Regions from separate parts of the Actinoplanes sp. G11-F43 genome, predicted to be linked through region 2. Evidence: riboswitches for the same ligand, from Rfam matches in the RefSeq annotation. Region 2 holds a riboswitch; the other holds the start of a gene.

Region 1 (15,674 bases), on a different contig from region 2:
CCCGATGGCCTCCCGCACCCGCTGCACCGCGTCGGCGTGATCGGCCCGGGTCCAGCTCTCCCGCCACGATCCGAGCGCCCAGGCCCCCGGCGACGAGGGGGAATCGGGGAAGGCGGCGTCCGGCGGCGGGAGAGGAGCCCCGGCCGGAGAAGGATGGAGCGCGGCGGGCCACTCCGCCGGGCGACCCGCCCGGGAAGGATCCGTCACCGCACCATCGGGCGGCGGGGTGAGGGTGGGCCAGCGGTGGGCCGGGGGTACCGCGAGGGCGCCCGCGACATGCGCGTACACGACCGCGTAAACGTCCGGAATGCCGGGAACCGGGGACGGGGATCCGACGACACCGCCTGCCATCACGGAACCGGCATCCGCCGATACGTAGAGTGCCGCCCCGCAAATGGCGCCATCACCGATCGTCTTGTTTTTGTCATCCGTTCGGCCGAGGTTCCGCACCGGTAGTCCGTTGCCGGCGAGGAACGCTGCCACAAGCTCGGCAGGGTCACCGGGATCACCCCGAAACCATCGAAACGCCCGTAAGGGGTGGTGACGGGCTTGGCAGGAGCGCGGAGCACCCGGCGGAGGACCGAAGGAGGGTCGCGGAGAGTGGTCGACAACCGTCATCGCGTGGAGCATGGAGGGCGAGGATCCGTGAGCCGACGCCGTCACCGGGTTGAACCGTTGTCGTTCGATGTGAGGTAACGTTCGTCACCGCAAATGTGAACCTTCACACAGCCCCCAACCGGAGTAAAACGATGTGCCAGCACCTGAACCCATGCCCCTCCGCCGACGCCACCGACCGTGAGGCCGCGCGCATCATCGCGACCTTCCGGGAGCAGGGCTGGAGCCTGCTCTGCAACGGCGTCATCGTCTTCGAGGACACCGGTGAGCTGCTGCCGGACGGCACGATGATCGAACCGCACCGTGGTCCGGCCGTGCACGCCCTGGCAGCCTGAGAGTAGACGCAGCGTAGTCAACGAGGTACGGAGAAAACGGCGCAGGCCGCGATCAGCGACGACCGCGACCTGCGCAACGGGCTCAGTCCTCGAACGCCTCCGGCGACGGGCAGGAACACACCAGATTCCGGTCGCCGTACGCCCCGTCGATCCGCCGCACCGGCGGCCAGTACTTGGCCGTACGGTCCACGCCCTCCGGGAATCCGGCCACGGAGCGTGAATACGCGTGATTCCATTCATCCGCCGTCACGGCCGACGCGGTGTGTGGCGCGTTCGCGAGCGGGTTGTCGTCCCGGGGCCACTGCCCCGCCGCGACCTTGTCGATCTCGCCCTTGATGGCGATCATCGCGGCGATGAACCGGTCCAGCTCGGCGAGGTCCTCGCTCTCGGTCGGCTCCACCATCAGGGTGCCGGCGACCGGGAACGACATGGTCGGCGCGTGGAAGCCGTAGTCGATGAGCCGCTTGGCGACGTCGTCGACGCTCACACCGGTGGCCTTGGTGATCGGCCGCAGGTCGAGGATGCACTCGTGGGCGACCAGGCCGCCCTCACCCGCGTACAGCACCGGGTAGTGCTCCCGCAGCCGCGCCGCCACGTAGTTGGCCGCCAGCACCGCCGACGCGGTGGCCGCCGCGAGACCGTCCGGGCCCATCATCCGGATGTACGCCCACGAGATCGGCAGGATGCCGGCCGACCCGTGCGCCGCCGCTGACACCGCGTGATGGTCGCCCTGTTGCAGAGGGTCACCGGGCAGGAACTCGGCGAGGTGCTGCCGGACCGCGACCGGGCCGACGCCGGGGCCGCCGCCACCGTGCGGGATGCAGAACGTCTTGTGCAGGTTGAGGTGTGACACGTCCGCCCCGAACTTGCCCGGCCGCGCGTAGCCGACCAGGGCGTTCAGGTTGGCGCCGTCCACATACACCTGGCCGCCGGCCTCGTGCACCTTGGCGCACAGGTCGGCGATCGAGGTCTCGTACACCCCATGGGTCGACGGGTAGGTCACCATGATCGCGGACAGCGCGTCCCGGTGCTTGTCGATCTTGGCGTCCAGGTCGGCCAGGTCGATGTTGCCGTCGGCGTCACAGGCGACCACGACGACCCGCATGCCGGCCATCACCGCGCTGGCGGCGTTGGTGCCGTGCGCCGACGACGGGATCAGGCAGACGTCGCGGTGCTCGTCGCCACGCGACCGGTGGTAGCCGCGGATGGCGAGCAGACCGGCCAGCTCACCCTGCGAGCCGGCGTTCGGCTGCACGCTGACCGCGTCGTACCCGGTGATCTCGGCGAGCCAGCCCTCCAGCTGGGCGACCAGATCCTCGTACCCCCGGGTCTGCGACGACGGAGCGAAGGGGTGGATGTTGGCGAACTCCGGCCAGGTGACCGCCTCCATCTCGGTGGTGGCGTTCAGCTTCATCGTGCACGAACCCAGCGGGATCATGCCGCGGTCCAGCGCGTAGTCCCGGTCGGAGAGCTTGCGCAGGTAGCGCAGCATGCTCGTCTCGGAGTGGTGGGTGTTGAACACCGGGTGCGTCAGGTAGTCGCTGGTCCGGGCCAGGTCCTCGGGGATGACCCGCGGGCCGGCGTCCTTCACCGGCGCGCCGAAGGCCTCCAGCACCGCCGCGACATGCGCGTCGGTGGTGGTCTCGTCGGTCGACACCGAGATGTGGTCGGCGTCGACGACACGCAGGTCGATCCCGGCCGACGCGGCGGTGGCGGCGATCGTGGCCGCCCGGCCCGGCACCCGGACCGTCACCGTGTCGAAGAAGGCCGGGGTGACCACCTCCAGCCGCGCGGCGGTCAGCCCGGCCGCGATCACCCGGGCCTTGCGGTGGGTGCGCAGCGCGATCTCCCGCAGGCCGGCCGGGCCGTGGTACACCGCGTACATGCTGGCCATCACGGCGAGCAGCACCTGGGCGGTGCAGATGTTGCTGGTCGCCTTCTCCCGGCGGATGTGCTGCTCGCGGGTCTGGAGGGCGAGACGGTAGGCCCGGTCGCCGTCGGCGTCCTTGGACACCCCGACCAGCCGGCCGGGCAGCGACCGCTCCAGGCCGGCACGGACCGCGAGGTAACCGGCGTGCGGGCCGCCGAAGCCGAGCGGCACCCCGAAACGCTGGGTGGTGCCGGCCGCGATGTCCACGCCGATCTCGCCGGGCGCCCGCAGCAGGAGCAGGGCCAGCAGGTCGGCGGCGGCGGTGACCAGGGCGCCCTTGGCGTGGGCGGCCTCGACAAGGGCCGTGTGGTCCCGGACGGTGCCCGAAGCGCCCGGGTACTGCACGTGCAGGCCGAAGTAGTCTTCGGGAAGATCGCCGCCGTCGAGATCCACCAACTGGACGTCGATGCCGAGCGGTTCGGCACGGGTGCGCAGCACCGACAGCGTCTGCGGGAAGGTGTCGGCGTCCACCGCGTACACGCTGCTCTTGCTCTTGGACGCGCGCCGCGCGAGGGTCATCGCCTCGGCGACCGCGGTGGCCTCGTCGAGCATCGAGGCGTTGGCGGTGGTGAGCCCGGTCAGGTCGGTGACCATGGTCTGGAAGTTGAGCAGCGCCTCCAGGCGGCCCTGGCTGATCTCCGGCTGGTACGGCGTGTACGCCGTGTACCACGCGGGGTTCTCCAGGACGTTGCGCTTGATCACCGCGGGGGTGATGGTGTTGTAGTAGCCGAGACCGATCATCGGGGTGGCGAGCACGTTGCGGCCGGCGATCGCGCGCAGCTCGGCGATCGTCTCCTCCTCGGAGGCGCCGGCCGGCAGGTCGAGGACACCGTCGAAGCGGATGCTGGCCGGGATGGCGGCATCCATCAGCTGACCGACCGACCCGTACCCGATGGTCTTGAGCATCTGGGTCTGCTCGTCGTTGTCCGGGCCGATGTGGCGTGCGACGAACGGGGACGTCATGGGCGACTCCAAGCGTGAGAAGGTCGGCAAACAGACCTCCCCCTCTGTCATACCCCGAATGCGGGCACTTCAGAGCGCCTGCCCGGTACGGTTCCTTTGCCTGAGAGGTTCCGGGGAGGAATTGCCCCTTCGGCGCCCTGTCGACAGGGTCTCTCCCGCACGGGTGTTGTCGGCAATCACAACGTACCAGCGCGCACCGACATGATCGGGAGTCCTAGGGTGTGCCTGTGACGTACTTCCCTGCCGCCGACCGCTACGCCGAAATGATCTACCGGCGTGCTGGTCGCAGCGGTCTCAAGCTCCCCGCCATCAGCCTGGGCCTCTGGCACAACTTCGGTGACGCCCGGCCCGGCGACCGTCAGGCCGACATCGTGCGCCGCGCGTTCGATCTCGGGGTAACCCACTTCGACCTGGCCAACAATTACGGGCCGCCGCCCGGCAGCGCCGAGACCAACTTCGGCCGGATCCTGAAGGCGGACTTCCAGCACCACCGCGACGAGATGATCATCTCGACGAAGGCCGGTTACACGATGTGGGACGGCCCGTACGGCGACTGGGGTTCCCGCAAGTACCTGGTGTCGTCGCTGGACCAGTCGCTCAAGCGGATGGACCTCGACTACGTCGACGTGTTCTACCACCACCGGCCCGACCCGGAGACCCCGCTCGAGGAGACGATGTCGGCGCTGGACGCGATCGTCCGCTCCGGCAAGGCCCTCTACGTGGGCATCAGCAACTACAAGAGCGAGCAGGCCGCCGAGGCCGCCCGGATCCTGCGGGAGCTGGGCACGCCGCTGCTGATCCACCAGCCGTCCTACTCGATGCTGAACCGGTGGATCGAGCACGACAACCTGCTCGACACCCTGGAGACCGCCGGCGCCGGCTGCATCGCGTTCAGCCCGCTCCAGCAGGGCCTGCTCACCGACCGCTACCTCGGTGGCATCCCGGCGGATTCGCGGATCCGGACCAGCGTGTTCCTCAACGAGAGCGCCCTGGACCAGAAGACGCTGAACCGGCTGCACACGCTCAACGACGTCGCCAAGCGGCGCGGCCAGTCCCTGGCCCAGCTGGCGCTGGCCTGGGCGCTGCGCGACGAGCGGATGACCAGCCTGATCATCGGCGCGTCCAGCGTCGGGCAGCTGGAGAACAACGTGGCCGCGCTGAAGAACCTCAAGCTCGACCAGAGTGAGCTGGACGAAATCGACGCGACGGTGCTGGCGAGGTAGCCGTACCCTCCCGGGTCATGACCGACCTCGTCGAACGGCACACCGCCCTGGCGGTCGTGGTCGGCTCCCGCGCCTATGGACTCCACGGGCCCGGGTCCGACCACGACCGGCGGGGTGTCTTCGTGGCGCCGACCCGCTCGTTCTGGTCCCTGGACAAGCCGCCGACCCACTTGGACGGGCCGGCCGAGGAGCAGTTCTCCTGGGAGATCGAGCGGTTCTGCGTGCTGGCGGCGCAGGCGAACCCGACCGTGCTGGAGGTGCTGTGGTCCGATCTCGTCGAGACGGTCACCGCCGACGGGGAGCTGCTGCGGGCCACCAGGCGGGCGTTCCTGTCCCGGCGGGTCGCGGACACCTACGGGTCGTACGCCCGTGACCAGCTCGCCAAGGTGGCGTCCCGGCGCGAGCGGACCGGCGAGGTCAACCACAAGCAGGCCATGCACATGATCCGCCTGCTGATGGCCGGTGCCCACGTGCTGCGCACCGCGGAGGTCCTGGTCGACGTGTCGAATCTTCGAGATCAATTGCTTGCGGTACGCCGCGGCGAGGTCCCCTGGCCGGAGGTGACGGAGTGGGCCGGCCGTCTGCAGGACGACCTCGCCGCGGCGGCGGCCACCACCGTGCTGCCCGAGCACCCGGATCGGGCCGCGGTGGACGCGATGCTGGTGGCCGTACGGGAAAGGAACCTGAAGTGACCACCGTAGTGCCGGAGTGGGCCGCCGACGCCGCCACCGCCCTGCCGTATCCCCTGCTCTTCGCCACGGTGAGCGGCGCCCACCTGTACGGTTTCGCCTCCCGCGACTCCGACCTGGACCTGCGGGCCGCCCATGTGCTGCCGCCGGCCGAGGTGGTCGGCCTGCGCACCGGCCCCGACACCCTGGAACAGTCCGGCGTCCGCGACGGCGTCGAACTCGACATCGTCAGCCACGACCTGCTGAAGTTCGCGAAACTGCTGAACAGCCGCAACGGGTACGTCCTGGAACAGCTGCTGTCCCCGCTGGTGGTGGTGACCACCGACGTGCACCGCGAGCTGACATCCCTGGCCCCCGGCCTGATCACCAGCAACCACGCCCACCACTACCTGGGGTTCGCCCGCACCCAGGAACGCCTTTACCACGGCACCGGCCAGCTCAAACCGGCCCTGTACACGCTGCGTGTCCTGCTCACCGGCATCCACCTGATGCGCACCGGCACGCTGGAATGCGACCTGCGCGTCCTCGGCGGCCGTCTGCCCTACGTCCCCGACCTGCTGGCCGCCAAACGCGAGGCCGAGCACGGTCCCCTTCCGGCCCAGGCGGCGGCGTGGCTGGCAGCCGACGTCCCCGCCCTGCGCGCCGAGCTGGAGGACGCGAGAGACGAGACGAAACTGCCGGGGTACGCCGACCCGGCGGCCGTCTCCGCCCTGCACGACCTGGTGGTCCGCACCCGCCTGAGCCGCTGACCGGCCCGCCGTGGTGATCAGCCGAGGATCGCGCTGACCAGTGCTCGCAGGCCGGCCTCCGGATCGGTGTCCGGCCGCTCGCGCAGGTGCTCCACCAGATCGCTGCGGACGGCGGCCAGCAGGGCGTGTGCCAGGAAGTCCGCGTTCTCCGGCCCGCGGGCCCGCGTGATCAGCGCGGTGAGCCCGGTGTGCAGCCGGTCGTAGGCCTCGTTCTGGTACGGGCTGCCGGAGCCCTCCCGTTCCAGGGCGAGTGCCAGCACCCGGTGGCGTTCCTTGAACCGCCACGTCCGCAGCAGCAGCTCGGCAGCGCCCGCCGCGCCGGTGGCCCCGGGCGCCGGTGGCCGGCTGCCGAACTCGGCGGTGAGGCGCTGCTGGTAGAGCGCGGTGAGCAGGGCGCGCCGGTCACCGAAGCCGCGGAAGATCGTGCCCTTGCCGACGCCCGCCTCGGCCGCGACCGCGTCCATCGACACCTCGTCCGGCTCGGCCGCCGTGTCGAACAGCCGCCCGGCGGCCGCCAGCACCGCCTCCCGGTTCCGTGCCTTGTCAGCGCGCACCACCACTCCCCCCGCTAAAACGGACCGGCAGTCCGCTAAGGTTGATGCGGACCGCTGGTCCGTATCTTACGAGGAGACACCATGCCCCAGAACCCGGCACCCGTCCTGATCACCGGCGCGAGCGGCACCACCGGCAGCCGCCTCGCCCGCCTGCTCACCGAGTCCGGCGTGCCGATCCGGCGGGCCGGGCGCACCGGCGGCGACGTGCGATTCGACTGGAACGATCCGGCCACCTTCGCCGGGGCGGTCCGCGACATCCGCTCGGTCTACCTGATCGCCCCGCTCGGCGTCGCCGACCCGGCCCCCATCGTCACCCCGTTCCTGGCGGCGGCCCGGGACGCCGGCGTCACCCGGATCGCGCTGCTCGGCTCGTCCGCCATCCCGGTCGGCACACCCGGCCTCGGCACTCTCGGCCCGCTCGCCGGCGAGTACATCCCGGAGTGGACCGTGCTGCGCCCCTCCTGGTTCGCCACCAACTTCACCGGCGGCCACCTGCACGCCCGGACCGCCCGCCGCGACGGCGAACTGGTCAGCGCCACCGGCGACGGCCGGATCCCGTTCATCGACCCCGCCGACATCGCCGCCGTCGCCGGCCACGTCCTGACCACCCCGGAAACACCACCCCACGATCTGGTGCTGACCGGCCCGGAAGCGCTCCGCTTCGACGACGTCGCCGCGGCGCTCACCACCGTCACCGGCCGCCGCGTCAGCCACCGCCGTGTCACCGAGACCGAACTGGCCGCCCACCTGCGGCGGCACGGCACCCCACCGGAGTTCGCCGGCCTGCTGGCCGCCCTCGACACCGCGATCGCCGCCGGCGCCGAGAACCGCACCACGACCACGGTCCGGGACCTCACCGGCACGGCGCCACGCCCCCTGCTCCACGTCCTGCGCTCCGAACAGGGCAGCCTCCTCAACTGACGTCTACGGGTCCATCGAAGTCCGCGATCTGACCCGCGCGGCCTCGGCTGCCTGTTCGGCGTACGAAACTGGCCCGGATGGCGGCCTGTCGCCGCGAACCGCGGGCTTCCGGACGACGTCTTCGCCGTCATGCGCACCCTCGCGCAACGCCTCGGAGACGAGGGCGTGCGGCTCGTCACCCGGTTCGATTGAACTCGTGGCGCTGGAACCCGGTTCCGCCAGGATGCGGTTCAGGTGGTGGTCCAGGGTGCGCCGCACGTCCGCCCGGGTGCGGCGCCGGTGCAGCAGGTCCAGGCCGAGTCCGCTGATGCCGCCGACGAGCAGGTTCGCCTCCTGGGCCGGATCGATCGAGGGCCGGGCGCCGGCCGCCGCGATCAGGGCGGTGACCAGGTCCTCCAAGGGGTGCTCCTGGTGCAGGAAGACCGCCGCGAGCGAGGGATCGGTGAGGCTCCACGCGTAGTAGGCGGTCATCACCCGCAGGCTGGTGCGGCGCTGTTCGTCGAGTGGGAGGAGTTCCTCGAGAGTGGCGCGGAGCAGCACCCGGGGGTCGGACGCGCCGCGTAGTGCCGCGATCCGTTCCCGGCTGTGGTGCCCGTTGTCCCGGTGCAGCGTGCGCAGCGCGGTGATCAGCAGATGGTGCTTGCCGGTGAAGTGGTACTGCACCACCCGTGGGGTCACGTCCGCCTCGGCGGCGATCTCGCGGATGGTGGCCCTCTGTAGTCCACGCTCGGCGGCGATCCGCCAGACCGCCTCGACGATCCGGCGACGGTGACCGGTCAGTTCCGGCTCGGTGGCCTCCGGGAGCGGTGGATTCTTGCGCGCCCGGTATGCCCGGGCCTGGCAGGCGCGGGAGCAGTAGACCGGCCGGCGGCCACGCGCGGGCGGCCGCACCGGCCCGCGGCACACCGGGCACCTCGTTTCGTCACGCACCCACTCAATCTAGCCGCGCATTAAGTGTGACGTTTCGGCAGTTCAGGGCTTGCTGACGGCAATTCCCGATGGTGTCGTTGATACGTTCGTATCACGACAGGGAGTGAACTGTGGACGACGGCTGGTACCGGCTGGCAATGCTTCTCACGCTCGCCGCGGGCGTCTGGGAGGGCCCGATCGCGATCATCTTCCGCGTCTTCACCGACAAGGGCCCGAGCGTGATGGTGGCGGCCAACTACCTGCCCGCACCGTGGTGCTACGCCGCCGCGACCGCAGCGGCGCTCGCGGCGTTCGCGGTGATCGCCCTCCTGGAGACCCGGCGCCGGAGAACGATGTCCGACGTCCGATGATCTCGTCCGGCTGACGGCGATCTCAATCGAGGGAGAAGGGGTCGACGGCGACCGGGAGCAGGCCGTCCGGGGTGGCGTAGAACAGGTGGTCGCGCAGGTGCGGCTCGCTGTTCAGGGCGGCCGGATCGCCGCCGGCGCGGACCGGGAACGGCTGGGCGGCGATCCGGGCGTGCAACTCGCTGAACGGCCAGTCGGCGCCGAACAGCCGCCGCAGCCGGGCCATGGTCGTCACGTCCCCCGGGCGCACCCTGTCGATCCAGATGTCGGCGGTGCGGGGCAGGTTCCAGGGGCGGCGGACCGGGCTGCGCGGGCAGCCGGGCAGGTGAGGGCGGTCGCGGACCTGCGCCGTCCACCACGTGTCGTCGTCCGATACCTCCGGACGGTACGTCTCCGCGTCGACGGGAGCGGCCGTGCCGCGCAACCGGAGTGGCAGGCGTACCCGGTGCTCCTCCAGGTAGTGGGCCAGGCCTTCCGGCCACTCGTACACCCCGTCGGTCAGCACCGCCGCACCGAGCGGGCGGCCGCACAGGACACAGGCCCACGGGGTGCCCCGCCAGGCGAACGGGGTGCCGGACCGCAGGTACGCGATGGCCTCCCGGTCCGGTTCGGCGTCCGACACGAACGCGCACACGTCCGGCCCGCCGTCGTCGCCCGGTTCCGCCCAGAAGCCGATCCGTGTCACGGTGGCCAATGTACGCGTGTCCTGAAAGGATTCACCCCATGGAGTACCGGAATGTCGGGGGCAGTGGACTTCGTGTCAGTGAGCTGTGCCTCGGGACGATGACGTTCGGCAAGGAAGCGGACGAGACGGAGTCGCACGCGATCCTCGACAGGTTCGTCGAGGCGGGCGGCGACTTCATCGACACCGCCGACGTGTATTCGGGAGGAGCGTCCGAGGAGATCATCGGGCGGTGGCTGGCCCGGCAGCGGCGGGATTCCCTGGTGGTGGCCACCAAGGGCTTCTGGGGCACCGGCGACGCCCGCAACGACCACGGCGCCGGCCGCAAGCACCTGATCGCGGCCGTGCACGACAGCCTGCGCCGGCTCGGCACCGACTACCTCGACCTGTACCAGCTGCACTGTTTCGACGAGACCACACCCGTCGAGGAGACCCTGTCCACGCTCGACCAGCTGGTGCGTACCGGCAAGGTCCGGCATCTGGGGGTCTCCAACTACGCGGCCTGGCAGCTGCAGAAGTCGGTGGACGTGGCCCGCTTCCGCGGCTGGGAGCCGTTCGTGGCGTCCCAGCCGCTGTACAACCTGATCGACCGGGAGATCGAGCACGAGCACGTGCCGGTGTGCCGAAACGAGGGGGTCGGGATCATCCCGTGGTCGCCGATGCGCGGCGGCTGGCTGACCGGAAAATATCGGCGCGGCATGACGTCGGCCCCGACCGGCGCGCGCTGGGACGGCGACCAGCAGCCGTGGCTGGGCAACTGGGAGAACAGCGTCGACGAGCGGGTGTGGCGGGTCACCGACACCCTCATCGACGTCGCCTCGTCAGTGGGCCGGACCCCGGCCCAGGTGGCGTTGCGCTGGGTGGCGCAGCGGCCCGGGGTGACCGCCCCGATCGTCGGCGCCCGCAGTGTGGCCCAGCTCGACGACACCCTCGGCGCGGTCGGCTGGGCCCTGGACGGCAAGCACATGGACCGGCTGACCGAGGCCGGCGACCAGCCCCCGCCGTACCCGCACGCCTATCTGGCCCGCTCCCCCCGGCGCCGCTCGTGACCGAATTCGCCAAGGGGAGCCGCCATCAGGGCCGGCGGTTCTCCGGGCTGGACCTGTGCGAGATCGATCTGGAGGGTGTCGAGTTCTCCGAGTGCGTCTTCCACGACGCCCGGTTCAACTGCTCCCAGCAGACCGACGTGGCGTACCTGAACTGCCGTTTCGTCAACAGCAACTTCTTCGACGCGTCCTTCACGAACTGCAAGGCCGTGGGCAGTACGTTCGAGCGCTGCACCTTCGACCTGACAGGCGTGGACGGCGGCGACTGGTCGTTCATCACCCTGACCCGCGCCGACCTGGGCACCGCCACCTTCACCGGCGCCCGGATGCGGGAGGCCGACCTGACCGGCACCCGCTGCCGCAACGGCACGATGCGCGGCCTGGACCTGTCCGGCGCCCAGCTCGGCGGCGCCGACTTCACCGGCTGCGACCTGCGCGGCACCGACCTGCAGGCGTTCGACCCGCGGGTCACCGAGATGAGGGACGCGGTGATCACCGTGGATCAGGCGGTCACCCTGGCGATGGCGCTCGGCCTGCAGATCCGGGAGGTGTGAGCCGATGACCCGGACCACACCGCCCCGCCCGGTGGACATCGCCGAGCTGTTCCCGGAGTTGCGCGACCACTGCGCCACCACCACCCGGCTGCACCCGAGGCCGGGCACCCCGGGGGTCGGCGACAGCTCGATCGGCGGGCCGCCGCGGTGGCCGGCCGGCGAGCCGTGGCCGTACTGCACCGACGGCGACCACGACGACGACAAGGACATGCTGACCACGCTCGCCCCGGTGGACCAGCCGATCCCGATGATCCTGGTGGCCCAGCTGTACCGGCGGGACGTGCCCGGTTTCATCGGCCCGGACGACCACGACCTGATGCAGGTGCTGTGGTGCCCGCTGGACCACACCGAACACGACTACCAGCCGCGCGTGCACGTGGTCTGGCGGCGGTCCGCCGACGTCACCGAGGCGCTGGACACGATCCCGGAGCCGCCGGTGGCCAACGAGGCGTACCTTCCCCGACCGTGCGCGCTGCACCCGGAACAGGTCGTCGAATACCAGTTCCAGGATCTGCTGCCCGACGATCTGCGCTCACGCATCGACGAGTGGGATTCCGGGTCGCCGAGCTACTTCTTCGACCTGTCGCTGGCGCCCGGCTGGAAACTCGGCGGCTTCCCCGACTGGTCGGTGTCCGGCCCGCGAAAGGTCAGCTGCGCGACGTGCGGGTCGGAGATGGCCTTCCTGCTGGCCGCCGCCAGCGGCGAGTGGGCCAACGAGGGGCAGAGCTGGCGTCCGCGGGACGATCCCCCGGACACCGACATCGACCCGGCCGGTGTGGTTCTCGGCCGGGCCGAGGACCTCAACCTCTTCTACTGCCCGGCCTCCTTCGACCATCCGGTGGCCGCGGCCGGTCAGTAGCGGTGTCACGGAGACCGCGTCCGACCCTGCCGTCGAGCCATCCCTCAGAGCGGAACTCTTGATCGAGGTCCGATCTGCGCGGCACTGAGGCTCGCGCGGCGGGGCGACGTGGGCCCGGGGCCGGCCCGGGGTGGGTGCTCGCGCCGGTGTCCCGGCCCCGGCATGCGCCCACCGACCGGCGTGAGTGTGACGCCGCCGGGATGGGGTGCCGGACGCCTGCGCACGAGCCGGGAGGGTGCGCGTTCAGCGGGAGCGCGACCTTCCGACGGAGATCATCCGGGTAGCAGCGGCCGCATGAACGTGCGGTCCCAGCGCAGCACACACCCCGACTCGTCGCGGATCCGGTCGGCCGCCACGAACTCCGGATCCACCCCGAACCGCGCCCGGTACCGCTCGTAGGCGGCCAGGCTGTCGAAACTGAACAGCGCCTCGGCCCGGTCGCTGGCCCCCTCAGCCGGCAGGAAGTAGCCGTGGTGCACCCCGCCGTGCAAGGCGACCAGACGCATCCACTCGCGGGCGAACCGCTCGAAGGCATCGATCCGCGCCGGGTCGATGACGTAGTGCACGACACACGTGATCACCCGAACACCCTGCCACACCGTCGGGTGTGGACGTGTCGCGACCACACCCGGCGGTGACACCCTCGCCGTCAGCGTGACCGTGATCCGGGCCGCCACCCGAGGGCGACCCGGTCACGGCCCGGTCATGGCCGGGGCGCCACCCGCGGCATGATCCGGCGCTCGCCGGATTCGGCCATCGCGTGCAGAACACCACCGGCGATCGGCACCACCCGGGCCAGACCCGGTTGCCCGTTACGCCGGGCCAGCTCGGGGCCGAGCCGGTTCATCAGCAGGGTCAGGGCCGGCAGGGGACGTACGTAAAGGGTGATCTCGGTGATCAGACCCTCGCCGTCCAGGCGCAGCCGCTGCGCCTCGAAAATCCGGGCGGCGCCGATCCGGGCCTCGTAGAAGAGCGCCACCAGCGGCCCGTCACCGGCCTGATCGGTGTAGGTGACGCCGTCGATCTCGGCCAGCGCCACTTCCAGCAGGGTGCCGACCTGCTCCCGGCCCCGGAACGTGAACCGCTCGGTGATCGGCGAGATCAGCGTGACGTCCGCGCTCAGGGCGGTGACGGCCCGGGCGGCGTCACGGGACTCCCCCGCCGCACGCCATACCGCTACCGCGTCCATCCCCGCACGGTGCCACAGTGGTTCCCGCACCATCAACCCGAAAGGCAACCATGACCGATTTCGATACGCACGAACGATCCCGCTGGGCCGGCCGGGCCACCACGTTCCGGGACAGTTTCGCCGCCCTGCTGGCCGCCGCCACGGTGAGCGGCTGACCAGGGGTCAGCGGCCGGCCAGCTTCTCCAGGGCCGGGACCACAGCGGCCGGGGACGGCATCGCGGCGATCTCGGCGGCCACCTCGCGGGCCGCGGCCAGCAGCGACGGGTCGGTGAGCAGCCGGTCCAGGTCGGCGGCGGTGATCGACTTGGCGGGCACGGCCAGGCCGGCGCCCCGGCGGGCGAGCAGCTCCGCGTTGTGCCGGCGGTCCCCGGCGCCCGGCGTGGTCAGCTGCGGGACACCGGCGGCCAGCCCGCCGAGCACACTGCCCGCCCCGGCGTGGTGGACGAACGCCGCCGCGTACGGCAGCGCCTGGTTCAGCGGGATCCGGCCGACCGGGCGCACGTTCCGCGGCAGCCCGCGCCGGGTCTCGCCGCGGACCAGCACGAACTCGGCGTCCACCGCGCCCGCCGCGGCGATCACCGCCGGGCCGGGGTCGCCGGTGTCCGGCCCGGACAGGGTGGACCGGCTGACCAGCACCCGCGGCCGGTCCCCGGGGGTGGCCAGCCAGTCGGGCAGGTGGCCGCCACCGGAGTACGGTTCCGGCCGCATCGGCACCGCGCCCGGCCCGGCCGGGACCGCGCGCAGGCTCGGCGGGGTCACCGCGATCGTCAGGTCCGGCGCCGGCACCTCCCGGCCGGCCAGCACCGAACTGCCGGCCACCGCCTGGAACAGCTGCTCGGCCGGCCACAGGGTGTTCTCCTGGAGCACCGACGGCACGCCCAGCCGCCCGGCGACGATCGCACCGACCTCGCTGAGGGACTCGTACACGATGAGATCGGGTTTCTCGGTCCCGGCCAGGGCCAGCAGCGGCTCCTCCAGCGCCAGCCCGGCCCGCCCGAAGATCTCCCCGACGAACCGGTGCCCGGCCCGGCCGGCCATCTCGGCCCGGGCCAGACGCGGATGCCGCAGGGCGGACCGCATCGCCCCGGACCGCAGACTGAACCGGGCACCGATGTCGGCGGTGCGCAGCCCGAGCACGTCGGCCGGGAAGTCACCGGAGGCCAGGACCACGTCGTGCCCGGCGTCCCGGCAGGCGGCCGCGAACGGGATCAACGGCAGTAGATGCCCGGACAGCGGCACGGACACGAAGACGATGCGCATGCCCAGCGTTGTATCACGCTTCCAGGATGCGTTTCAGCCCGTCCAGGTCGGCCTGCACGGCGCGGACGTCGGCGTCGAAGTCCACAGTGCTGTTCGCCCGGCGTACCGTGAAGATGATCTCGCTTCCGTCGCCGTCGGCGATCACCCGCACCGGGTTGTAGAAGGTCTCCCCCGACGCCACCGTCACATGATGGTCGAGCACCCCGAGGTCGTTGCGCGGCGCGAACACCACCTCGACCCGGCCCAGGGCGGCCGAATCCACAAACCAGCGGCCGTCGACGTTCTCGATCGTGCTGCCCAGGCCGGGCGCCCACGCGGGCAGATTCGCCGGGTCGGCGATGTACTCGTAGACGTCTTTGACCGGCCTGTCGATGTGTGCGCTCAGATGCATACCCGGAAACTACCCGGGCTCCGGCGAACCGGTCTTGAACGAATCGGCCGCCCGCAGCACACCCTCTAGACCATCCTAGGAATCTAGGTGTTTGCCTTCTGTACGGTGTGTCGGTTTAGGCTGATGGCATGTCTGTGAGTACCGCCCCCGTCACACACCTCGCCAGGCCGCACCGGCCGGTGGTCGTGGCGGGCACTCTCAGCGAGTTGCGCGGCCCCACCGCCGGGCTCGTCGAGCTGCCGTTGCGCCTCTGGTGGCAGCCGCAGCGGGCCTTCGACCTGAGCCAGCACACCATGCTGCTGTGGATGTATGAGAACGTGCTCCGCGAGGCGATCCGGGTCGACGAGCTGCGCGGACATCTGGACGGCGCCACCCTGGTCCGGCTGTGGCCGGAGCTGAACCTGCCGCGCGGCGTCCGGGCCGCCTGGGAGGCCCGG
Region 2 (15,674 bases):
GACCTGCCGGCGTCGTGGAGACTCCAGTACTGGAACGGCAGCGCCTACGTCGACGTGGCGGCGCCGAGCGGATACCCGGCAGCCGCGAATCAATACAACAACGTCACGTTCACACCGGTCGCCACCACACGATTGCGGGTGGCCCTGACCAGCGGCGCGGCGTCGGTGGGGCTGCTGGAGGTGAAAGCCTTCGCCTCCTGAGGTGAAACCGATCGACCTGCTCGGAACTCCGCCGTCCGGCACACACCGGACGGCGGAGTCCGGTCCGTGGCGCCGGGACCGGGCGGACCCACCGGACCGGCTGCCCGGGCCCGCTTGCCCGGCTCTGAAATGATCAGACAGTGACCGAGCGCCGCCCCGTACCGTTGTTCGCCGGGGCCGCCGTGACCGTCGCCCTGGCCGCCGCCGCCGTGTTCGTGCTGACGACGCCGCGGGAGCCGGGGCCGCGCCCGGCCTTCCAGCTGCCGGTGGCCTGTGACGAGACCTGGATCCTCGGCACCTATCCGGGCCACGACGACTTCGACATCGACTTCTTCCCGTCCCGCGGCAAGGCCTGGGGTCGGCCGATCCTGGCGTCGTACGCCGGTGAGGTGATCGAGTCGGGCATCAACGGCACACTCGGCGAGCGCACCCCGGACAACCCCGACGGCCCGATCGGCACCGGCGCGGGGTACTGGGTGAAGATCGACCACGGTGGCCTGTGGACCACCCAGTACCTGCACATGCTCGAACCGCCGACGGTCAGCGAGGGCCAGCGGGTCGAGCAGGGGCAGCAGCTCGGCCGGATCGGCAGCACCGGCAAGTCGGGCGCACCCCACCTGCACTACGAGCAGCGGGCCGCCGGAGAGAAGATGGAGGCCTGGTTCGCCGGTGTCCCGTCCGGCATCACCTCCGACGACCGGGAGTATTCGGTGCGGCGCACCAGCACCAACTGTGTGCCGTCAGAGTGAGGCCGCGGCCGACGGGGGAGCGCTGCCCCCTTGCGGTTCGGTCGCCGTCATCAGCTCGATGATCGCCCTACGGTCGGTGTCCGAGGGCAGGCCCCAGCCGGGCTGGTAGTCGTACACCCGGTCCAGGGGTGTCGCCCCGGTCCGCCCGTCCAGGATCTCCACCGAGCCGGTGTCGATGAGCCCGGGATGCTCGACCCCGCACGCCTCGGCGACCTTCAGCAGGTCACGCCGCAACGTCTTGATGTAGTTGGCGACACGAACCGACTTGAGGTGCGGATCCAGTCCACGCGTCAGCCATCTGTTCTGGGTGGCCACCCCGGTCGGGCAGGTGTCGGTGTGGCACTTCTGCGCCTGGATGCACCCGATCGCGAGCATCGCCTCGCGGCCCACGGTCACCATGTCGACGCCGAGCGCGAACGCGACGATCGCGTTGTCCGGCAGCCCGAGCTTGCCGGAGCCGGCGAAGACCACCTTCTCGGCCAGGCCCCGTTCGGCGAAGAGCCGGTACACCCGGGCGAACCCGATCTGGAACGGCAGGGACACCGTGTCGGTGAAGATCAGTGGCGCGGCGCCGGTGCCGCCCTCACCGCCGTCGATGGTCACGAAGTCCACACCCCGGCCGGTGGTGGCCATCAGGTCGGTCAGTTCCTCCCAGAACCCCAGGTCACCGACGGCCGACTTGATGCCGACCGGAAGGCCGGTCTCGGTGGCGAGCAGTTCCACCCAGTCGAGCAGGCTGTCGGTGTCGGAGAACTCGGCGTGCCGTGACGGGCTCACGCAGTCCACGCCCCGCGGGATGCCCCGGGTCTCGGCGATCTCCGCGGACACCTTCGCCCCGGGCAGCAGTCCACCGAGGCTCGGCTTGGCGCCCTGGCTGAGCTTGATCTCCAGGGCCCGCACCGGCGCCGACGCCACCGCGTCCTTGAGCCGCCGCAGGTCGAAGCGGCCCTGCTCGTCACGGCACCCGAAGTAGGAGGTGCCGATCTGGAAGATCAACTGCCCACCCATCCGATGGTACGGCGACAGCGCGCCCTCCCCGGTGTTGTGCAGGCACCCGGCCAGCTCGGCGCCACGGTTCAGCGCCTCGATCGCCTTGCCGGAGAGCGAACCGAAGCTCATCCCGGAGATGTTGACGACCGAGTCGGGGCGGAACGCCTTGACCCGCCGGCGTGCCCCACCGAGCACCTTCGCGCACGGGACGTCCGCCTCCAGCCCGGCCGCCGGGTGCGATCGGGGCACGGCGCGGCCGAACGTACGGTGCTTGATGATCGGGTAGCCGGCGGTGTACTCGATGTCGTTGTCCGTACCGAAGCCGAAGTAGTTGTTCTCCTTCTTCGCCGAGGCGTAGACCCATCGGCGCTGGTCACGGGTGAACGGCCGTTCCTCGTCGTTGCCGGCCACCACGTACTGCCGCAGCTCCGGCCCGATCGCCTCGATCAGGTAGCGGCCGTGCCCGAGCACCGGGAAGTTGCGCAACAGGGCATGGTCACGCTGGAACAGATCCCGCACGGCCACCGCCGCGACGGCCGACACCGCGGCGGCAGCGGCCGCCCGAACACCTCGACTCATGCCCCGGATGTGCCCCGTGGCCCGGAACCCAACCCTCACGGACCGGTGAGCAGGTCCTCCCGCGGCGGCGTCCACGGCGCCGGGAGCATCGGGCACTCGTCGCGTCCCGGGCCCACCTCGACCTCGGCCATCCCCAGCCCCGGCTCGCGGTCGTAGCGCAGGTCGCCGGCCACCCAGCCGTCGCCCCGCGGGATCGCCCACGGCGCGCGGGCGAACTGCAGCAGCGCGCCGACGGCACAGTACTCGGAGGCGAGCGCCGCCAGCCGCCCGGCCGGGACGGTGACCTCGCCGGCCCAGACGATCTCCTGGTCCGGGGCCGCCGCGACCGGGCTCAGCGCAACGGTCGTCGCCCCGCTCGTCGGGTACAGCCCGGCGCACCGCGCGGCCGGAATCCAGCCCGGCGCCAGCGAATGAAAAGCCCGTCGCACGGTGTACGTGTCCGTGGTCCGCCGAATCGCCAGCACCTCGCGGCAGACCGGGTCGGCCGGCATCGGGGTGAGCACGACGTCGAGCGTGCGCTCCGCCGGGAACCGGTCCGCCAGCAGTGCCTCGATCCGGTTCTCGGCGGTCCGGGCGGTGATCACGAACGTCGCGGTGAGGCCCAGCCAGACGGCGATCCCGGCGGACAGCGCGACCCGTGCCGGCGCGAACCGGCTGAGCGCGGCGAGCCCGGCGGTCTGCACGGTGAGCAACGCCGCGAACGAGGCCGGCACGAAGCCGGTGAACCAGCTCAGCCCGATCCCGGCGGTGAGGACGAGACCGATCAACACCTTTGCGGTACGCCCGGGCAGCACGAACAGCAGCGCCGCCGAGCAGGCCCAGAGCAGGGGCTCGACGATGAAGACCGAATCGCCGTAGTACCAGCGGTCGTCGAGCGGCCAGAACGGGTGCACACCGTAACTGTTGGTGAAGTCGAGCCCGATGTGCAGCAGTGGCGCCAGGATCGACAACCCGGCCAGGAACCCGATCTCGGCCCGCCCCGGCCGCACCTCACGAAACCGCCACCACAGCATCGCCACACCGAAGATCACTATCGACAGCCCGAACGCGCCGAGCACGGTGTGCGTGTGCCCGCGGTGGTGCAGCAGGTAGTCCAGGGTGCTCCCGGCCCAGCCGGTGTAGATCACATCGGCGTCCGGGAGGTTGCCGCCGACCGCCATGACGGTGATCGCGATGCCGCGCCGGGCCCGGTCGCTGAGGATCGCGGACGGCGGAACGGTCCGGTGCACCGCCTCACCGACCAGGACGCTGATCAGCGTGTGCGTCAGGTTGTCCATAGGGATCACGAGCATAACCACCCCACGTCGGTACGAGGGGAGAGTCCGGCAGCCGGGTGTGTCCGGATCCGGCTTTCGTGGGTGGCCCTCGGCGGGGGCACCGGGTAGGGTCCGGGGACACAATCGAAGAAGCCGTGACGACCGTCGCGGGAGAGTCCCCGCCGGCACCGGTGGGGCGCCGAAGGAGCAACTTCTCCCTCAGAATCTCTCAGGCCCACGTACCGCAACGGTCAGGCGACTCTGGAAAGCCAGCCCTCGGAGGCTGCGCCCAAGGTGCAAACCGCGACGCGGTGAAGCTCTCAGGCACCCATGACAGAGCGGGGGAGGCCCACCTCGCTAAGGAGCCTCCCTGCCATGGCCGTGTCCGTTTTCGATCTGTTCTCCATCGGTATCGGCCCGTCCAGCTCACACACCGTCGGGCCGATGCGCGCGGCGGCCCTGTTCGCCGCCCGCCTGCCCAAGGACCGGGTGGGCACCGTCCGGGCCGAGTTGTTCGGTTCGCTGGGCGCCACCGGTCACGGGCACGGCACCCCGCGCGCGGTGCTGCTCGGGTTGATGGGCGAGAACCCGGAGACCGTCGACACGAGCCTGGATCCGCAGGTCGACGATTTCACCGTCGACATGGTGCTGCACCGTCGCCGGTCACTGCCCGAACACCCCAACGGCATGATCTTCACGGCGTTCGGTGACGACGGCGCCGAGTTGCTGCGCAAGACCTATTTCTCGGTCGGCGGCGGGTTCGTCACCGGCGACGTCACCGCGTCGGCGGTACGCCCGAAGCAGCCACCCGTGCCCTACCCGTTCCTCTCCGGTGACGAGCTGCTGGAGTCGACCCGCTCCACCGGCCTGTCGATCTCCCGCCTGATGCTGGCCAACGAATCGGCCCGGCGCGCGGAGGCCGAGGTCGGAGACGGGCTGCTCGGGATCTGGCGGGTGATGAGCGACTGCATCGACGCCGGGCTGGACGCGGAGGGCGTACTCCCGGGTGCTCTGAAGGTCCGCCGCCGGGCCGCCGCGATCGCCCGGCAGCTGCGGGCCGCGGGCGACCCGGCCGCACACGCCATGGAGTGGCTGACCGTCTACGCGATGGCGGTGAACGAGCAGAACGCGGCCGGCGGCCGGGTGGTGACCGCCCCGACGAACGGCGCGGCCGGCATCATTCCGGCGGTGCTGCGGTACTACCTGGACTTCGTGCCCGGCGCGTCACCCGACGGCGTGGTCCGGTTCCTGCTGGCGGCGGGCGCGATCGGCCTGCTGTTCAAGGAGAACGCCAGCATCTCCGGCGCGGAGGTGGGCTGCCAGGGCGAGGTGGGTTCGGCGTGCGCGATGGCGGCGGCCGGGCTGGCCGAGGTGCTGGGCGGCACTCCGGAGCAGGTGGAGAACGCGGCCGAGATCGGCATGGAACACAACCTGGGCCTGACCTGCGATCCGGTCGGCGGCCTGGTGCAGATCCCGTGTATCGAGCGCAACGGGATGGCCGCGGTCAAGGCGGTCACCGCGGCCCGGATGGCGCTGCGCGGCGACGGCCGCCACCACGTCTCCCTCGACAAGGTCATCAAGACCATGAAGGAGACGGGTGCCGACATGAAGATCAAGTACAAGGAGACGTCACGAGGCGGCCTCGCCGTCAACGTGATCGAGTGCTGACGGTCAGGTCACATGCTGCACCGGAGTCCGATCACGGCGCTGGGCCGATGTGACGGCACCGGCCCAGCCGAACCCCCACGGCTCGCCGGCCGGAAAGGTGTCGCATGGCGGAGCGGCCCGGCACGGGCCGGACCGCTGTGGTGCCGGCCGCCTGACGGGCTTGTGCCCCCGGGCGGATGAACCCGGGGGCACAAGCAGGGGTCAGGCCGGTTCGAAACCGGCGATGTGCAGGGTGAAGGCCCGCAGCGAGCCGGTGTCGGCGCTGGCGCTGTCGGTGACCTTGAGGGTCCAGGGGCCGTCCGCCGACGACGCCCGCAGGGTCGACAGTGCGACGTCCGGCCGCCAGGTGCCGGTGAACGGTGCGTTCGCCGCCGTCACCGACGAGAACGGGGCCGCCGCGCCGTCGTCGAACACCACCTGGCACAGGTTGTTGCCGCCTCCGCCGTCGCGGGCGAACAGGGTGGCCGCCCGGCCGTCGGGTGCGGTCAGCGTGGCGACCAGGTCGCCGGCCCACGAGTGGTCGAGGCCGACGGTGGTGGCGCCGGTGGCGGTGGAGCATTCGGTGCCGTCGATGGAGAGGGTGAGTGATGACGCGTATCCGACACCGCTGACGTCGACCGTGGCCGTCGCCCCGGCCGGGTCGTTGTCCGGGATCGGGACGACCGGGCCGGTGTAGGCGAAGTCCCGGACCGTCGTCGACGCCTGCCCGGTCGGCACGAGCACGGTGCTCGTGGTCGGCGACAGCACGCCGGCGAAGGTGGCCCGGACGGACAGGGCGACCGGTCGTCCGAGCGGGTACCCGGCGGCCAGCTTGAGGGTGAAGTCCCTGGTCTTGGAGGCTCCGGCGGCGATGCTGCCGTACGACCGGGAGCGTGGGGTGACGGTGGCTCCGGCGTGGTCGGTGTCGACGACCACGCTGACGCCGGTGGCCGTACCGTCGCCGACGTTCTCGGCCGGCAGGGTGACCGTGCCGGATTCGCCGGGCTCCAGGTAGGCGTCGCCGTCGCCGGTGGCCGGCGTGACCGCCGGTTCACCCGGCCGGACCAGGGGTTGCGGGGTGGCTCCGGTGTTGCGCAGCACCAGGTCGGCGCGGATCAACCCATTGCCGGTACGGGCGTCGTACCCGCTCGGTGTCAGGTCGAGTGCGGTGCCGGTGAGGCCGGCCCGGATCTCGGCGTTGGTCAGTCCGGGGTTGCCGGACAGGGCCAGTGCGGCGATCGCGGCGGCGTGGGGCGCGGCGGCCGAGGTGCCGAAGAACCGCTCGAAGCCGGGCACCGTGGTGACCACCCCGTCGGCGGCGGTGATCTCCGGTTTGACCCGCAGCGAGCCGCCGGTGGCGGTGTAGTCGCCGGGGGTGATCGGGGTGCCGTCGGCCTGGTAGAACACCCGTCGGGGCCCGTCCGAGGTGAACCGTTCGGGCAGCTGCTGCCGGGTGAAGACGTTCGGGTACGGTCCGGTCGGGTTGGGCGGGTCGCCGGCTTCCAGGGCGAACGGCAGCGGGTCCTTGGCCGGGGCGGCGGCCACCGAGAACGCGTTCACCGCGGCGCTGTGCCCCCGGGTGACGCCGGGGGTGGAGAAGCCGGTGAAGCGGCCCCGGAACACCGAGAGCTGCAGGTACCGGTCGGCGCCGGCGTATTTGACGACGGCCAGTTTCTGGCCGGTGCCGGCCCCGGTCTGCAGGATCTCGAACGGGTCGTCGTCGCCGTCCTGGGTGTCCTGGGAGAAGTCGGTGACGTTGCCGGCCGCGTTGAACAGGTACAGGTCGTAGTCGTTGGCCGAGCCGAGCAGCGGGTCGGCCCACCACAGGGTGGTCACCCGGCCGGCGCTGTTCGGGGTGAGGCCGTTGAAGACCTGCACCCCGGCGCCGGGGTCGAAGTCGTGGGCGTCGCCGGCGAACTTGCCGACTCCGATGCCGGAGTCGGTGAAGTCGCCCTCCCAGTTGCCGGAGGTGCCGTCGATGGTGTTGCCCTCGTTGCCGGCCGAGCTGAAGTAGAACGCCCCGTCGGCGGTGACCGCGTTGACCGACTGGGCCGGCAGCCCGTCCTGGAAGGGGCTCTCGTGGTAGTAGACGACGTCGTCGACGATGATGTCGCAGCCTCCGGTGAACCGCAGGTCCCGGATGTTCTGCGCGAAGCTGGCCTCGCTGGTGAAGGCGGTGGCGAAGCCGAGGCGGGCGTTCGGCACCAGGTCGTGGATGATCTCCAGCATGGCGGTGCCCTCGTCGCCGGAGCCCTCCTGGCCACCGAGCACGTCGACGTCGGCGGGCAGGTCGCCGCTGGCCTGTGAGGCGGCGAGCGAGTCCACGCCGTCGGACAGGGCGCAGACCTTCACCCCCACGCCGGTCACCTTGTGCCTGGTCCGGGCGGTGTCGGCGGCGTGCACCCGGTCACCCTCGGAGGTGAGTTCACCGGCTGCGGCGGCGATCTTCGGGGTCACCTTCGCCGCCCGTACGGCGGTGTCGATCCGTTGTGCCTTGTCCTGTTTGCTGTCGGCGGTGGGCCGCTGGGTCTGCCGGCCGCTGATCAGCCCGTGTTTCCTGGTGATCGTGGTGACGTCGGACCAGCCGGCGATCGTGGGCAGGGCGGTGACCGGCGCCTCGACCAGGACCGTGCCGGTGCGCGCCGACGGGAATCGGACTCCCGCGCCGGCCGCCCGCAGCCGGCCGAGCAGGCCGTCGTCGACCTTGGCGGCCCGGATCTCCACCTCGGTGGTGCCGGACTTGGAGACCTCGACGCCGGTGGTGAGCGCGGGCAGCGCCGACGCGGAGATCCGTCCGGTGCGCTTGCGGAGTTCGATCGCGAGGTGGCTGTCGAGTTTGCGTTCGACCGGGGTCAGGGATTTCTTGAGCTGCTGGAGCGCGGCGATCTGCGTGTAGGCGCGGGTCGCCGCGTCATCCGGGGCCTTGGCGTGGGCGGCGGTCGCGGTGAGTGTCAACGTCGCGGCCGCCGCCATGGCGATGGACATGCGGAATGCGTTCAATGTCGAGTTCCCCCACTGACACCTATCGATTCGATGTCTGTGGATGCTATCGACTACGAAATCAATCCCGATAGAGTTTCGTCGATGCGAGTGGTGGCGTGGTGGCTGCGGTCACCGCGGGGCACGAGCACGCCCCGTTCCGTCGCCTCGTAGAGTTCCACCAGCTCGGCGGCGAGGCCCGGTGGCATGCCGGCGTCCACCCAGGTCGGGATCCAGGCCTCCCGGGGTACGGTCACCACCTCCAGCTTCCGGCCGAGCACCGCGCCCAGCGCCTCGGCGACCTGCCGCTCGGTGTACTCCGGCGCCGTCAGGTCCACGACCTCGTCCCCGGCCGGCGGGTGGAGCAGCGCCTGCGCCACGGCGGCCCCGATGTCCCGGGTGGCCACCATCGGCACCGGCACGTCGGCCGACGCGCCGAAGACCGGGTAGATCCCGGCGCCGGTGGCCGGGGCGAGGACCTCCTCGACCTTCTCCTGGAAGTGCGGCGAGCGGATCGCGGTGACCCGGGCGCCGGTGTCGCGCAGCAGGTTCTCGAAGTGGTGCAGCCAGCGGACCGGCCCGGTGCCCTCGGGCAGTTCGGCGCCGTACGAGGACAGCGCCGCCACGTGCCGGACCCCACTGTCGGCGACCGCGCCGGCGATCGTGGCGGCCAGCCGCCGGTGGTCGGTGTCGTCCCCGGCCGGGATGGTCGGGAGCAGCACGAACGCCCCGGTGGCTCCGGTCAGGGCGGCGGCGAGCGCGGCCCGGTCGGTGAAGTCGGCGACCGCGGCCTCGGTGAATCCGCCGCCGCGGGTGGCGTCCCGGACCACCGCCCGCACCGGGTGGCCCGCGTCGCGCAGTGCCCGGGCGGCGGCCCCGCCGACGTGGCCGGTGACTCCGGTGATCGCGTACATGGTGACCTCCTCGTTGTGGTGTGCCTCCAGTCAAGTGGGAGAGAGTGAGACGATCCATGTTCGACAGGCTCGTCCACATGTCCAGGCGTCTTCGGTTCGCGTGCCGATCCGTGGCCCGAATCGAGCCACGGATCGGCACACGAACGGGGAGACCATGGATCCACTCGGCAACCTGCTGGACGGGGTACGGGCACACACCGCCGCCTTCTGCCGGGTCGCGCTCACCCCGCCCTGGGGACTGCGGATCGACGACCAGGCACTGCTCGCATTCGCCAGCCCGGTGCGCGGGCACGCCTGGGTGGTGTTCGACGACGGCGAGGCGGTGCGGGTCGAGCCCGGGGGAGTGGCGATCGTGCGCGGCCCGGAGCCGTACACCGTCGCCGACGCGCCCGGCACCCGCCCGCAGATCCGGGTCCTGCCCGGCAACCGCCTGATCACCGTGGACGGTGTCGAGCTGACCGCGCGCGACGTCAAGTCGAGTACCGGGCCGACCATCCTGGCCAGCGGCACCTACCAGGTGGCCGGGCACGTCAGCGCCCGGCTGATGGCCCTGCTGCCCCGGGTGGTGCACGTGCCGCGTGAGCGGATCGACTCGCCGCTCACCGATCTGCTCGCCGCCGAGATCGACCGGGACGAACCCGGCCAGCAGGTGGTCCTCGACCGGCTGCTGGATCTGGCGCTGGTCGCGGTGTTACGGGTGTGGCTGGGGGAGCAGGAGGGCTGGTACCGCGCGTACGGCGATCCGCTCGTCGGCCCGGCTCTGCGCCTGGTGCACGACGATCCGGCCCGGCCGTGGACGGTCGCCGGGCTGGCCACCGCGGCGGGGGCGTCCCGGGCCGCGTTCGCCCGCCGGTTCACCACCCTGGTCGGCCAGCCACCGATGACCTATCTCACCCACTGGCGTCTCGACCTGGCGGCCGCGGCCCTGCGCGGCGGCGATGCCACGGTGGCCTCGATCGCGCGGCAGGTGGGATACGCCAACGCGTTCGCCCTGACGGTCGCCTTCAAACGGGTCCGCGGCACGTCCCCGAGCGCCTACCGAAGCAGGGCCGGCCACCCGTGAGGGTGACCGGCCCGTGCGAGGAGGTGGAGCGTCAGCGAACCCGGTCCATCAGGCGCTGCCAGCGGCTGCGCGGCTTGCGCGCCTCGACGATCTTCCGGCCGCCGATCACGCTGCCGGCCGCGACGGCGGCCAGACCCAGCGCCGCCACACCGGCGGCGACGGGACGCTTGCGCGCCAGCTTGACCGGCGAACCGTTCGCGGTGATGTCCGTGCTGTCGGAGCCCGTCGCGATGTTCGGCCGCGCACCGACAGTGCTGTCGTAGGTGGTCATCGTAAAGGCCCTTCCGTCGTTTCTCGGACGCCCTCTACTTGCCCACTGATTGACTTCAGAAACCGAAGTCCTGCGTGTAGTACGGGGTACCGCCGGCCGCGAACACCACACCGACCCCGACCGTCTTCGACTTGCAGTTGAGGATGTTGGCGCGGTGACCGGGGCTCTTCATCCAGCCGTCGACCACGGCGGCGGCGTCCCGGTAGCCCCACGCGATGTTCTCGGCGGACGGGTTCGAGAACCCGGCGGCCTTGACCCGGCTGACGAAGCGCGAGCCGCCCTTGCCGGTGTGCGAGAACTTGCCGGTCTGCGCCATCCACGCGCTGTGCCCGCGGGCGGCGGTGGTCAGCTGCGCGTTGACCTTGAGCGCCGAGCAGCCGCGCTTGACGCGCTCGGCGTTGACCAGCTTGTTGACCGTGGTCTGCAGCGCCACCTCGGAAGCCTTCGCCGGAGCGGCCTGCACGGGAGACGCGGTCATCGTGGCGGCGCCGAGAGCGGCGACCGGGGCGAGGAGGGCGGTCACGGCGAGGCGGCGAAGAAGCTGGCGCAAGAAGTCGTCCTTCCGAAGTGTGATCCCGCTGCGGTGCGGGCTCACCTTTGACTTCGGCGACGGCCGGGAACCGGTGATCGCAGACTCGGTGCGTGATCGTTTCCGGTCGGTTGCCGGAGAACCCGCGGCGGGACCACCGCTCAGGAAACTGCCAGTTTCCCCACCCGTACCAGGGGTTACCGACTGAGACGTGATGAGAGTCGAGCCCTGGCAGCTGCACGAAACCCACCTCGACCTGACCCGCCTGGCCCAGACCGAGTCGGTGTTCGCCCTGGCGAACGGCTACCTGGGCCTGCGCGGCAACCTGGACGAGGGCGAACCGCACGAGATCTCCGGCACCTACCTCAACTCGTACTACGAGGAACGCCCGCTGCCCTACCCGGAGGGCGGCTACGGATATCCCGAGCAGGGCGAGACCGTGGTCAACGTGACCGACGGCAAGATCATCCGGTTGATGGTGGACGACGAGCAGTTCCACGTCGAGCGCGGCACCCTGCACTCCCACGAGCGGACCCTGGACATGCGCTCCGGCCTGCTGTCGCGCGACGTCGACTGGGAGTCCCCGGCCGGCCGCCGGGTGCGGATCCACAGCGAGCGTCTGGTCTCGCTGACCCAGCGCGCGGTGGCCGCGACGGTCTACGAGGTGGAGGCGGTGGACCACGAGGTCCGGATCACCGTGCAGTCCGGGCTGGCCGCGAACGAGGAGCAGGTCAAGGTCTCCGACGACCCGCGGGTGGCCGCCGCGCTGAAGGATCCGCTGGTCGCGGTGGAGCAGGACACCGAGCAGCACGGCGCGGTGCTGCTGCACCGGACCCGCCGCAGCGGTCTGCTGATGGCGGCCGGCATGGATCACGTGGTCGAGGCGCCGACCGACTACCAGGAGGAGACCGACGTCCGGGAGAACTGGGCGAGGACGACGGTGGTCACCGTCCTGCCGCCGGGCGGGCGGTTGCGGATCGTCAAATTCCTGGGGTACGGCTGGAGCCCGGCCCGCTCCACCGAGGCACTGCGTGATCAGGTCGCGGCCGCGCTGAACACCGCCCGCTATTTCGGCTGGGACGGTCTGGTGGCCGAGCAGCGGGCCCGGCTGGACGACTTCTGGGACGCCGCCGACGTGGAGATCGACGGCGATCCGGCTCTCCAGCAGGCGGTCCGGTTCGCCCTGTTCGAGGTGTTGCAGGCGGGGGCCCGTACCGAGCGCCGGGGTATCCCGAGCAAAGGCCTGACCGGTCCGGGGTACGACGGCCATGCCTTCTGGGACACCGAGGGTTACATCCTGCCGCTGCTGATGTACACCGCTCCGGAGGCGGCCGCCGACGCGCTGCGCTGGCGGCACGACATCCTGCCGGGGGCCCGCCGCCGGGCCGAGATGCTGGGCCTGTCCGGGGCGGCGTTCCCGTGGCGCACCCTGAGCGGCAGCGAGTGTTCGGCGTACTGGCCGGCCGGCACCGCGGCCCTGCACCTGAACGCGGTGGTGGCGCGGGCGGTGGACCGCTACCGCCGGGTGACCGGGGACGGCCGGCTGGAGGTGGAGGGCGGCCTGGAGATCCTGGTGGAGACGGCCCGTCTGTGGGTGTCGCACGGCCATCACGACGCCGGCGGGTCCTGGCACGTGGACGGGGTGACCGGCCCGGACGAGTACAGCGCGGTCGCCGACGACAACGTCTTCACCAACCTGATGGCGGCCCGGAACCTGCGGGCGGCCGCGGACGCCTGCGCCCGGAACCCGGAGCAGGCGGCCGAGCTGGGCGTCGGGCCGGACGAGCCGGACACCTGGCGGGCGTGTGCGAACGCGGTGCACATCCCGTACGACGAACGCCTGGGTGTGCACCCGCAGTCGGAGGGCTTCACCAGGTACGCCCCCTGGCCGTTCCCGGACGAGAAGCCGGACGGCCCGCTGATGTTGCAGGCTCCCTACTTCCAGCTGTACCGCCGTCAGGTGTGCAAGCAGGCCGATCTGGTGCTGGCCATGCACTGGTGCGACGACGCGTTCACGCCTGAGCAGATGGCCCGCAACGTCGACTACTACGAGCGGATCACCGTACGGGATTCGTCACTGTCCGCCTGCACCCAAGCCGTCATGTGTGCCGCGGTCGGTCATCTGGAGCTGGCCCACGACTACGCGTGGGAGGCGGCCATGGTCGACCTGCACGACCTGCACGGCAACACCCGCGACGGCCTGCACATCGCCTCGCTGGCCGGCTCGTGGTCGACGATAGTGGAGGGGTTCGGTGGGCTGCGCGAGTGTGAGAGCGGCCCGGCGGTGATCGCGCTGGCACCCCGGTTGCCGTCCGGGATCAGCCGTCTGCGGTTCAACCTGCGGCACAGCGGCCTGCGCCTGTGGGTGGAGGCGGATCACGAGGTGACCCGGGTCGGTCTGCGTGACGGCAGGGACGGGCGACTGCCGATCCTGTTGTACGGCGAACCCGTCGAGGTCACCGCGGGTGAACCGGTGACCCGTCCGGTCGTACCGCTGGATCCGCTGTTGCCTCCGCCGCAGCAGCCGCCGGGCTACGCACCGCGCCCGCGCGCCTGAAATAATCCAAAATGTCGAAAAAGTCCCTTGCGGGCCACCAGACTGGACCGGAGCCCGATCCAGAGAAGGTGAACACATGAAGTCCATCGCCATCGCCCTAGCCCTGGCGTTGACGCCGACCGCTGCCGTGGCCGCCCCGAGCCGGGGCGCCATCGACTTCGAGGAGACGTCCCGGTTCAAGATCCGCAACGTGGTGATCGACGGCCGGAGCGACGTGATCAAGGTGCAGAAGGGTGGGACGTACCGCGTCGCCATGGAGGTCCTGCACGACTGCGGCTTCTGCGGCAACGCCGTCAACCAGGTGATCGTCGGCCTGGCCGGCCAGGACCGGGCGCAGGCCTCGGTGTGGAACGGCAAGCAGCGCAGCGGGGGCGGCGCCAAGCGGGTGAACGGCGCGGTCGCCGAGGACAACCCGGGCCCGGCGCAGTGGGTGGGTGTCGAGTTCGACATCACCGTCCCGTCCGAGCCGGGCCCGCACGCGATCCGCGCCCGGTACGCCCAGAACTACTACGGCCGACTGCTCACCGCGGAGGGCCGGGCCATCGCGCAGCAGGAGTACCCGGACACGCTCGGGTGGTGGAAGGTCGACCGCCCGAACGGCCCCGACGTGAAGTCGACGATCGGCTACGTGATCGTTGTTCCGTAAGAGAGCCGAACCGGCCCCGGGGGAGACCCCGGGGCCGGTCAAAGAAACCGTCAGACCAGGTCGAACCGGTCGTTCTCCATGACCTTCACCCACGCGGCGACGAAGTCGTTGACGAACTTCTCGGTCGCGTCCGAGCTGGCGTAGACCTCGGCGAGGGCCCGCAGCTGCGAGTTCGAGCCGAAGATCAGGTCGACCGCGGTGGCCGTCCACTTCAGCTCGTCGGTGGCGGCGTCGCGGATCTCGTACACGTGCTCGTCCGTGCCGGCCTTCCAGGTGGTCCCGGGCGAGAGCAGGTTGGCGAAGAAGTCGGTGGTGAGCGCACCCGGCCTGCCGGTGAGCACACCGTGGTCGCCGCTGACGTTGTTGCCGAGCACCCGCAGGCCGCCGACCAGCGCGGTCATCTGCGGCGCGGTCAGGTTCAGCATGTACGCCCGGTCGACGAGCAGCACCTCCGGCTGGTTCTTCTCGCCCGGCCGCAGGTAGTTGCGGAACCCGTCGGCCCGCGGCTCCAGCACCCGGAACGAGTCGACGTCGGTCTGCTCCTGGGTGGCGTCGGTGCGGCCCGGGTGGAACGGGACGGTCACCGTGACACCGGCCTCGGCGGCGGCCTTCTCGACGGCCGCCGAACCGGCCAGCACGATCAGGTCGGCGAGCGAGACCTGCGCGCCACCGGCGGCGTTGAACTCGCGCTGGATGCTCTCCAGGGCGTCGATCGTCGCGATGACCGGCTGGTTGACCTCCCACGAGCGCTGCGGCTCCAGGCGGATCCGGGCACCGTTGGCGCCACCGCGCTTGTCGGTGGTGCGGAACGTCGCGGCCGACGCCCACGCCGCCGACACCAGGTCGGCGGTGCTCAGGCCGGACTCCAGGACCTTGGCCTTGAGCGCGGCGATCTCGGCGTCGCCGATCAGCTGACCCTCGACGGCCGGGACCGGGTCCTGCCAGAGCTGCGCCTCCGGCACCCACGGGCCGAGGAAGCGGTCGACCGGGCCCATGTCACGGTGCAGCAGCTTGTACCACGCCTTGGCGAACGCGAGGGCGAACTCGTCCGGGCTCTCCAGGAACCGGCGGGAGATCTTCTCGTACGCCGGGTCCACCCGCAGCGACAGGTCGGTGGTCAGCATCGTGGGCAGGTGCTTCTTCGCCGGGTCGTGGGCGTCCGGGACGATCGCCTCGGCGTTCTTGGCCACCCACTGCTTCGCGCCGGCCGGGCTGGTGGTGAGCTCCCACTCGTACCCGAAGAGGATCTCGAAGAACCGGTTGCTCCACTCGGTCGGCTTGTCGGTCCAGGTG

Evidence for each region. Region 2 has a riboswitch for glycine ahead of ACQ0O7_RS15425 (L-serine ammonia-lyase). Riboswitches for the same ligand answer to the same signal wherever they lie in the genome.
Region 1: it holds a riboswitch for glycine, as region 2 does, so the genes downstream of both, gcvP (aminomethyl-transferring glycine dehydrogenase) here and ACQ0O7_RS15425 (L-serine ammonia-lyase) in region 2, are expected to answer to the same signal.

Annotation. Positions count from the first base shown of each region.
Region 1 is NZ_JBNZCE010000012.1:165,338-181,011, forward strand. It holds partial or broken gene ACQ0O7_RS13770 (anthranilate synthase component I family protein) at 1-81, opposite strand, end outside; gene ACQ0O7_RS13775 (DUF5999 family protein) at 750-950, shown strand; gene gcvP (aminomethyl-transferring glycine dehydrogenase) at 1,033-3,843, opposite strand; glycine riboswitch at 3,922-4,011, opposite strand; gene mgrA (L-glyceraldehyde 3-phosphate reductase) at 4,065-5,066, shown strand; gene ACQ0O7_RS13790 (nucleotidyltransferase domain-containing protein) at 5,084-5,758, shown strand; gene ACQ0O7_RS13795 (nucleotidyltransferase domain-containing protein) at 5,755-6,504, shown strand; gene ACQ0O7_RS13800 (TetR/AcrR family transcriptional regulator) at 6,522-7,058, opposite strand; gene ACQ0O7_RS13805 (ergot alkaloid biosynthesis protein) at 7,140-7,979, shown strand; gene ACQ0O7_RS13810 (TetR/AcrR family transcriptional regulator) at 7,983-8,909, opposite strand; gene ACQ0O7_RS13815 (hypothetical protein) at 9,020-9,259, shown strand; gene ACQ0O7_RS13820 (hypothetical protein) at 9,282-9,941, opposite strand; gene ACQ0O7_RS13825 (aldo/keto reductase) at 9,980-10,987, shown strand; gene ACQ0O7_RS13830 (pentapeptide repeat-containing protein) at 10,984-11,538, shown strand; gene ACQ0O7_RS13835 (hypothetical protein) at 11,543-12,397, shown strand; gene ACQ0O7_RS13840 (NIPSNAP family protein) at 12,670-12,978, opposite strand; gene ACQ0O7_RS13845 (hypothetical protein) at 13,101-13,586, opposite strand; gene ACQ0O7_RS13850 (nucleotide disphospho-sugar-binding domain-containing protein) at 13,749-14,846, opposite strand; gene ACQ0O7_RS13855 (SRPBCC family protein) at 14,860-15,237, opposite strand; gene ACQ0O7_RS13860 (hypothetical protein) at 15,366-15,674, shown strand, end outside.
Region 2 is NZ_JBNZCE010000014.1:23,037-38,710, forward strand. It holds gene ACQ0O7_RS15405 (discoidin domain-containing protein) at 1-201, shown strand, start outside; gene ACQ0O7_RS15410 (M23 family metallopeptidase) at 342-950, shown strand; gene ACQ0O7_RS15415 (glutamate synthase-related protein) at 942-2,519, opposite strand; gene ACQ0O7_RS15420 (metal-dependent hydrolase) at 2,555-3,796, opposite strand; glycine riboswitch at 3,934-4,030, shown strand; glycine riboswitch at 4,031-4,122, shown strand; gene ACQ0O7_RS15425 (L-serine ammonia-lyase) at 4,151-5,443, shown strand; gene ACQ0O7_RS15430 (S8 family serine peptidase) at 5,645-8,407, opposite strand; gene ACQ0O7_RS15435 (NmrA family NAD(P)-binding protein) at 8,476-9,315, opposite strand; gene ACQ0O7_RS15440 (AraC family transcriptional regulator) at 9,470-10,378, shown strand; gene ACQ0O7_RS15445 (hypothetical protein) at 10,410-10,649, opposite strand; gene ACQ0O7_RS15450 (CAP domain-containing protein) at 10,705-11,199, opposite strand; gene ACQ0O7_RS15455 (glycoside hydrolase family 65 protein) at 11,393-13,735, shown strand; gene ACQ0O7_RS15460 (hypothetical protein) at 13,812-14,381, shown strand; gene katG (catalase/peroxidase HPI) at 14,432-15,674, opposite strand, start outside.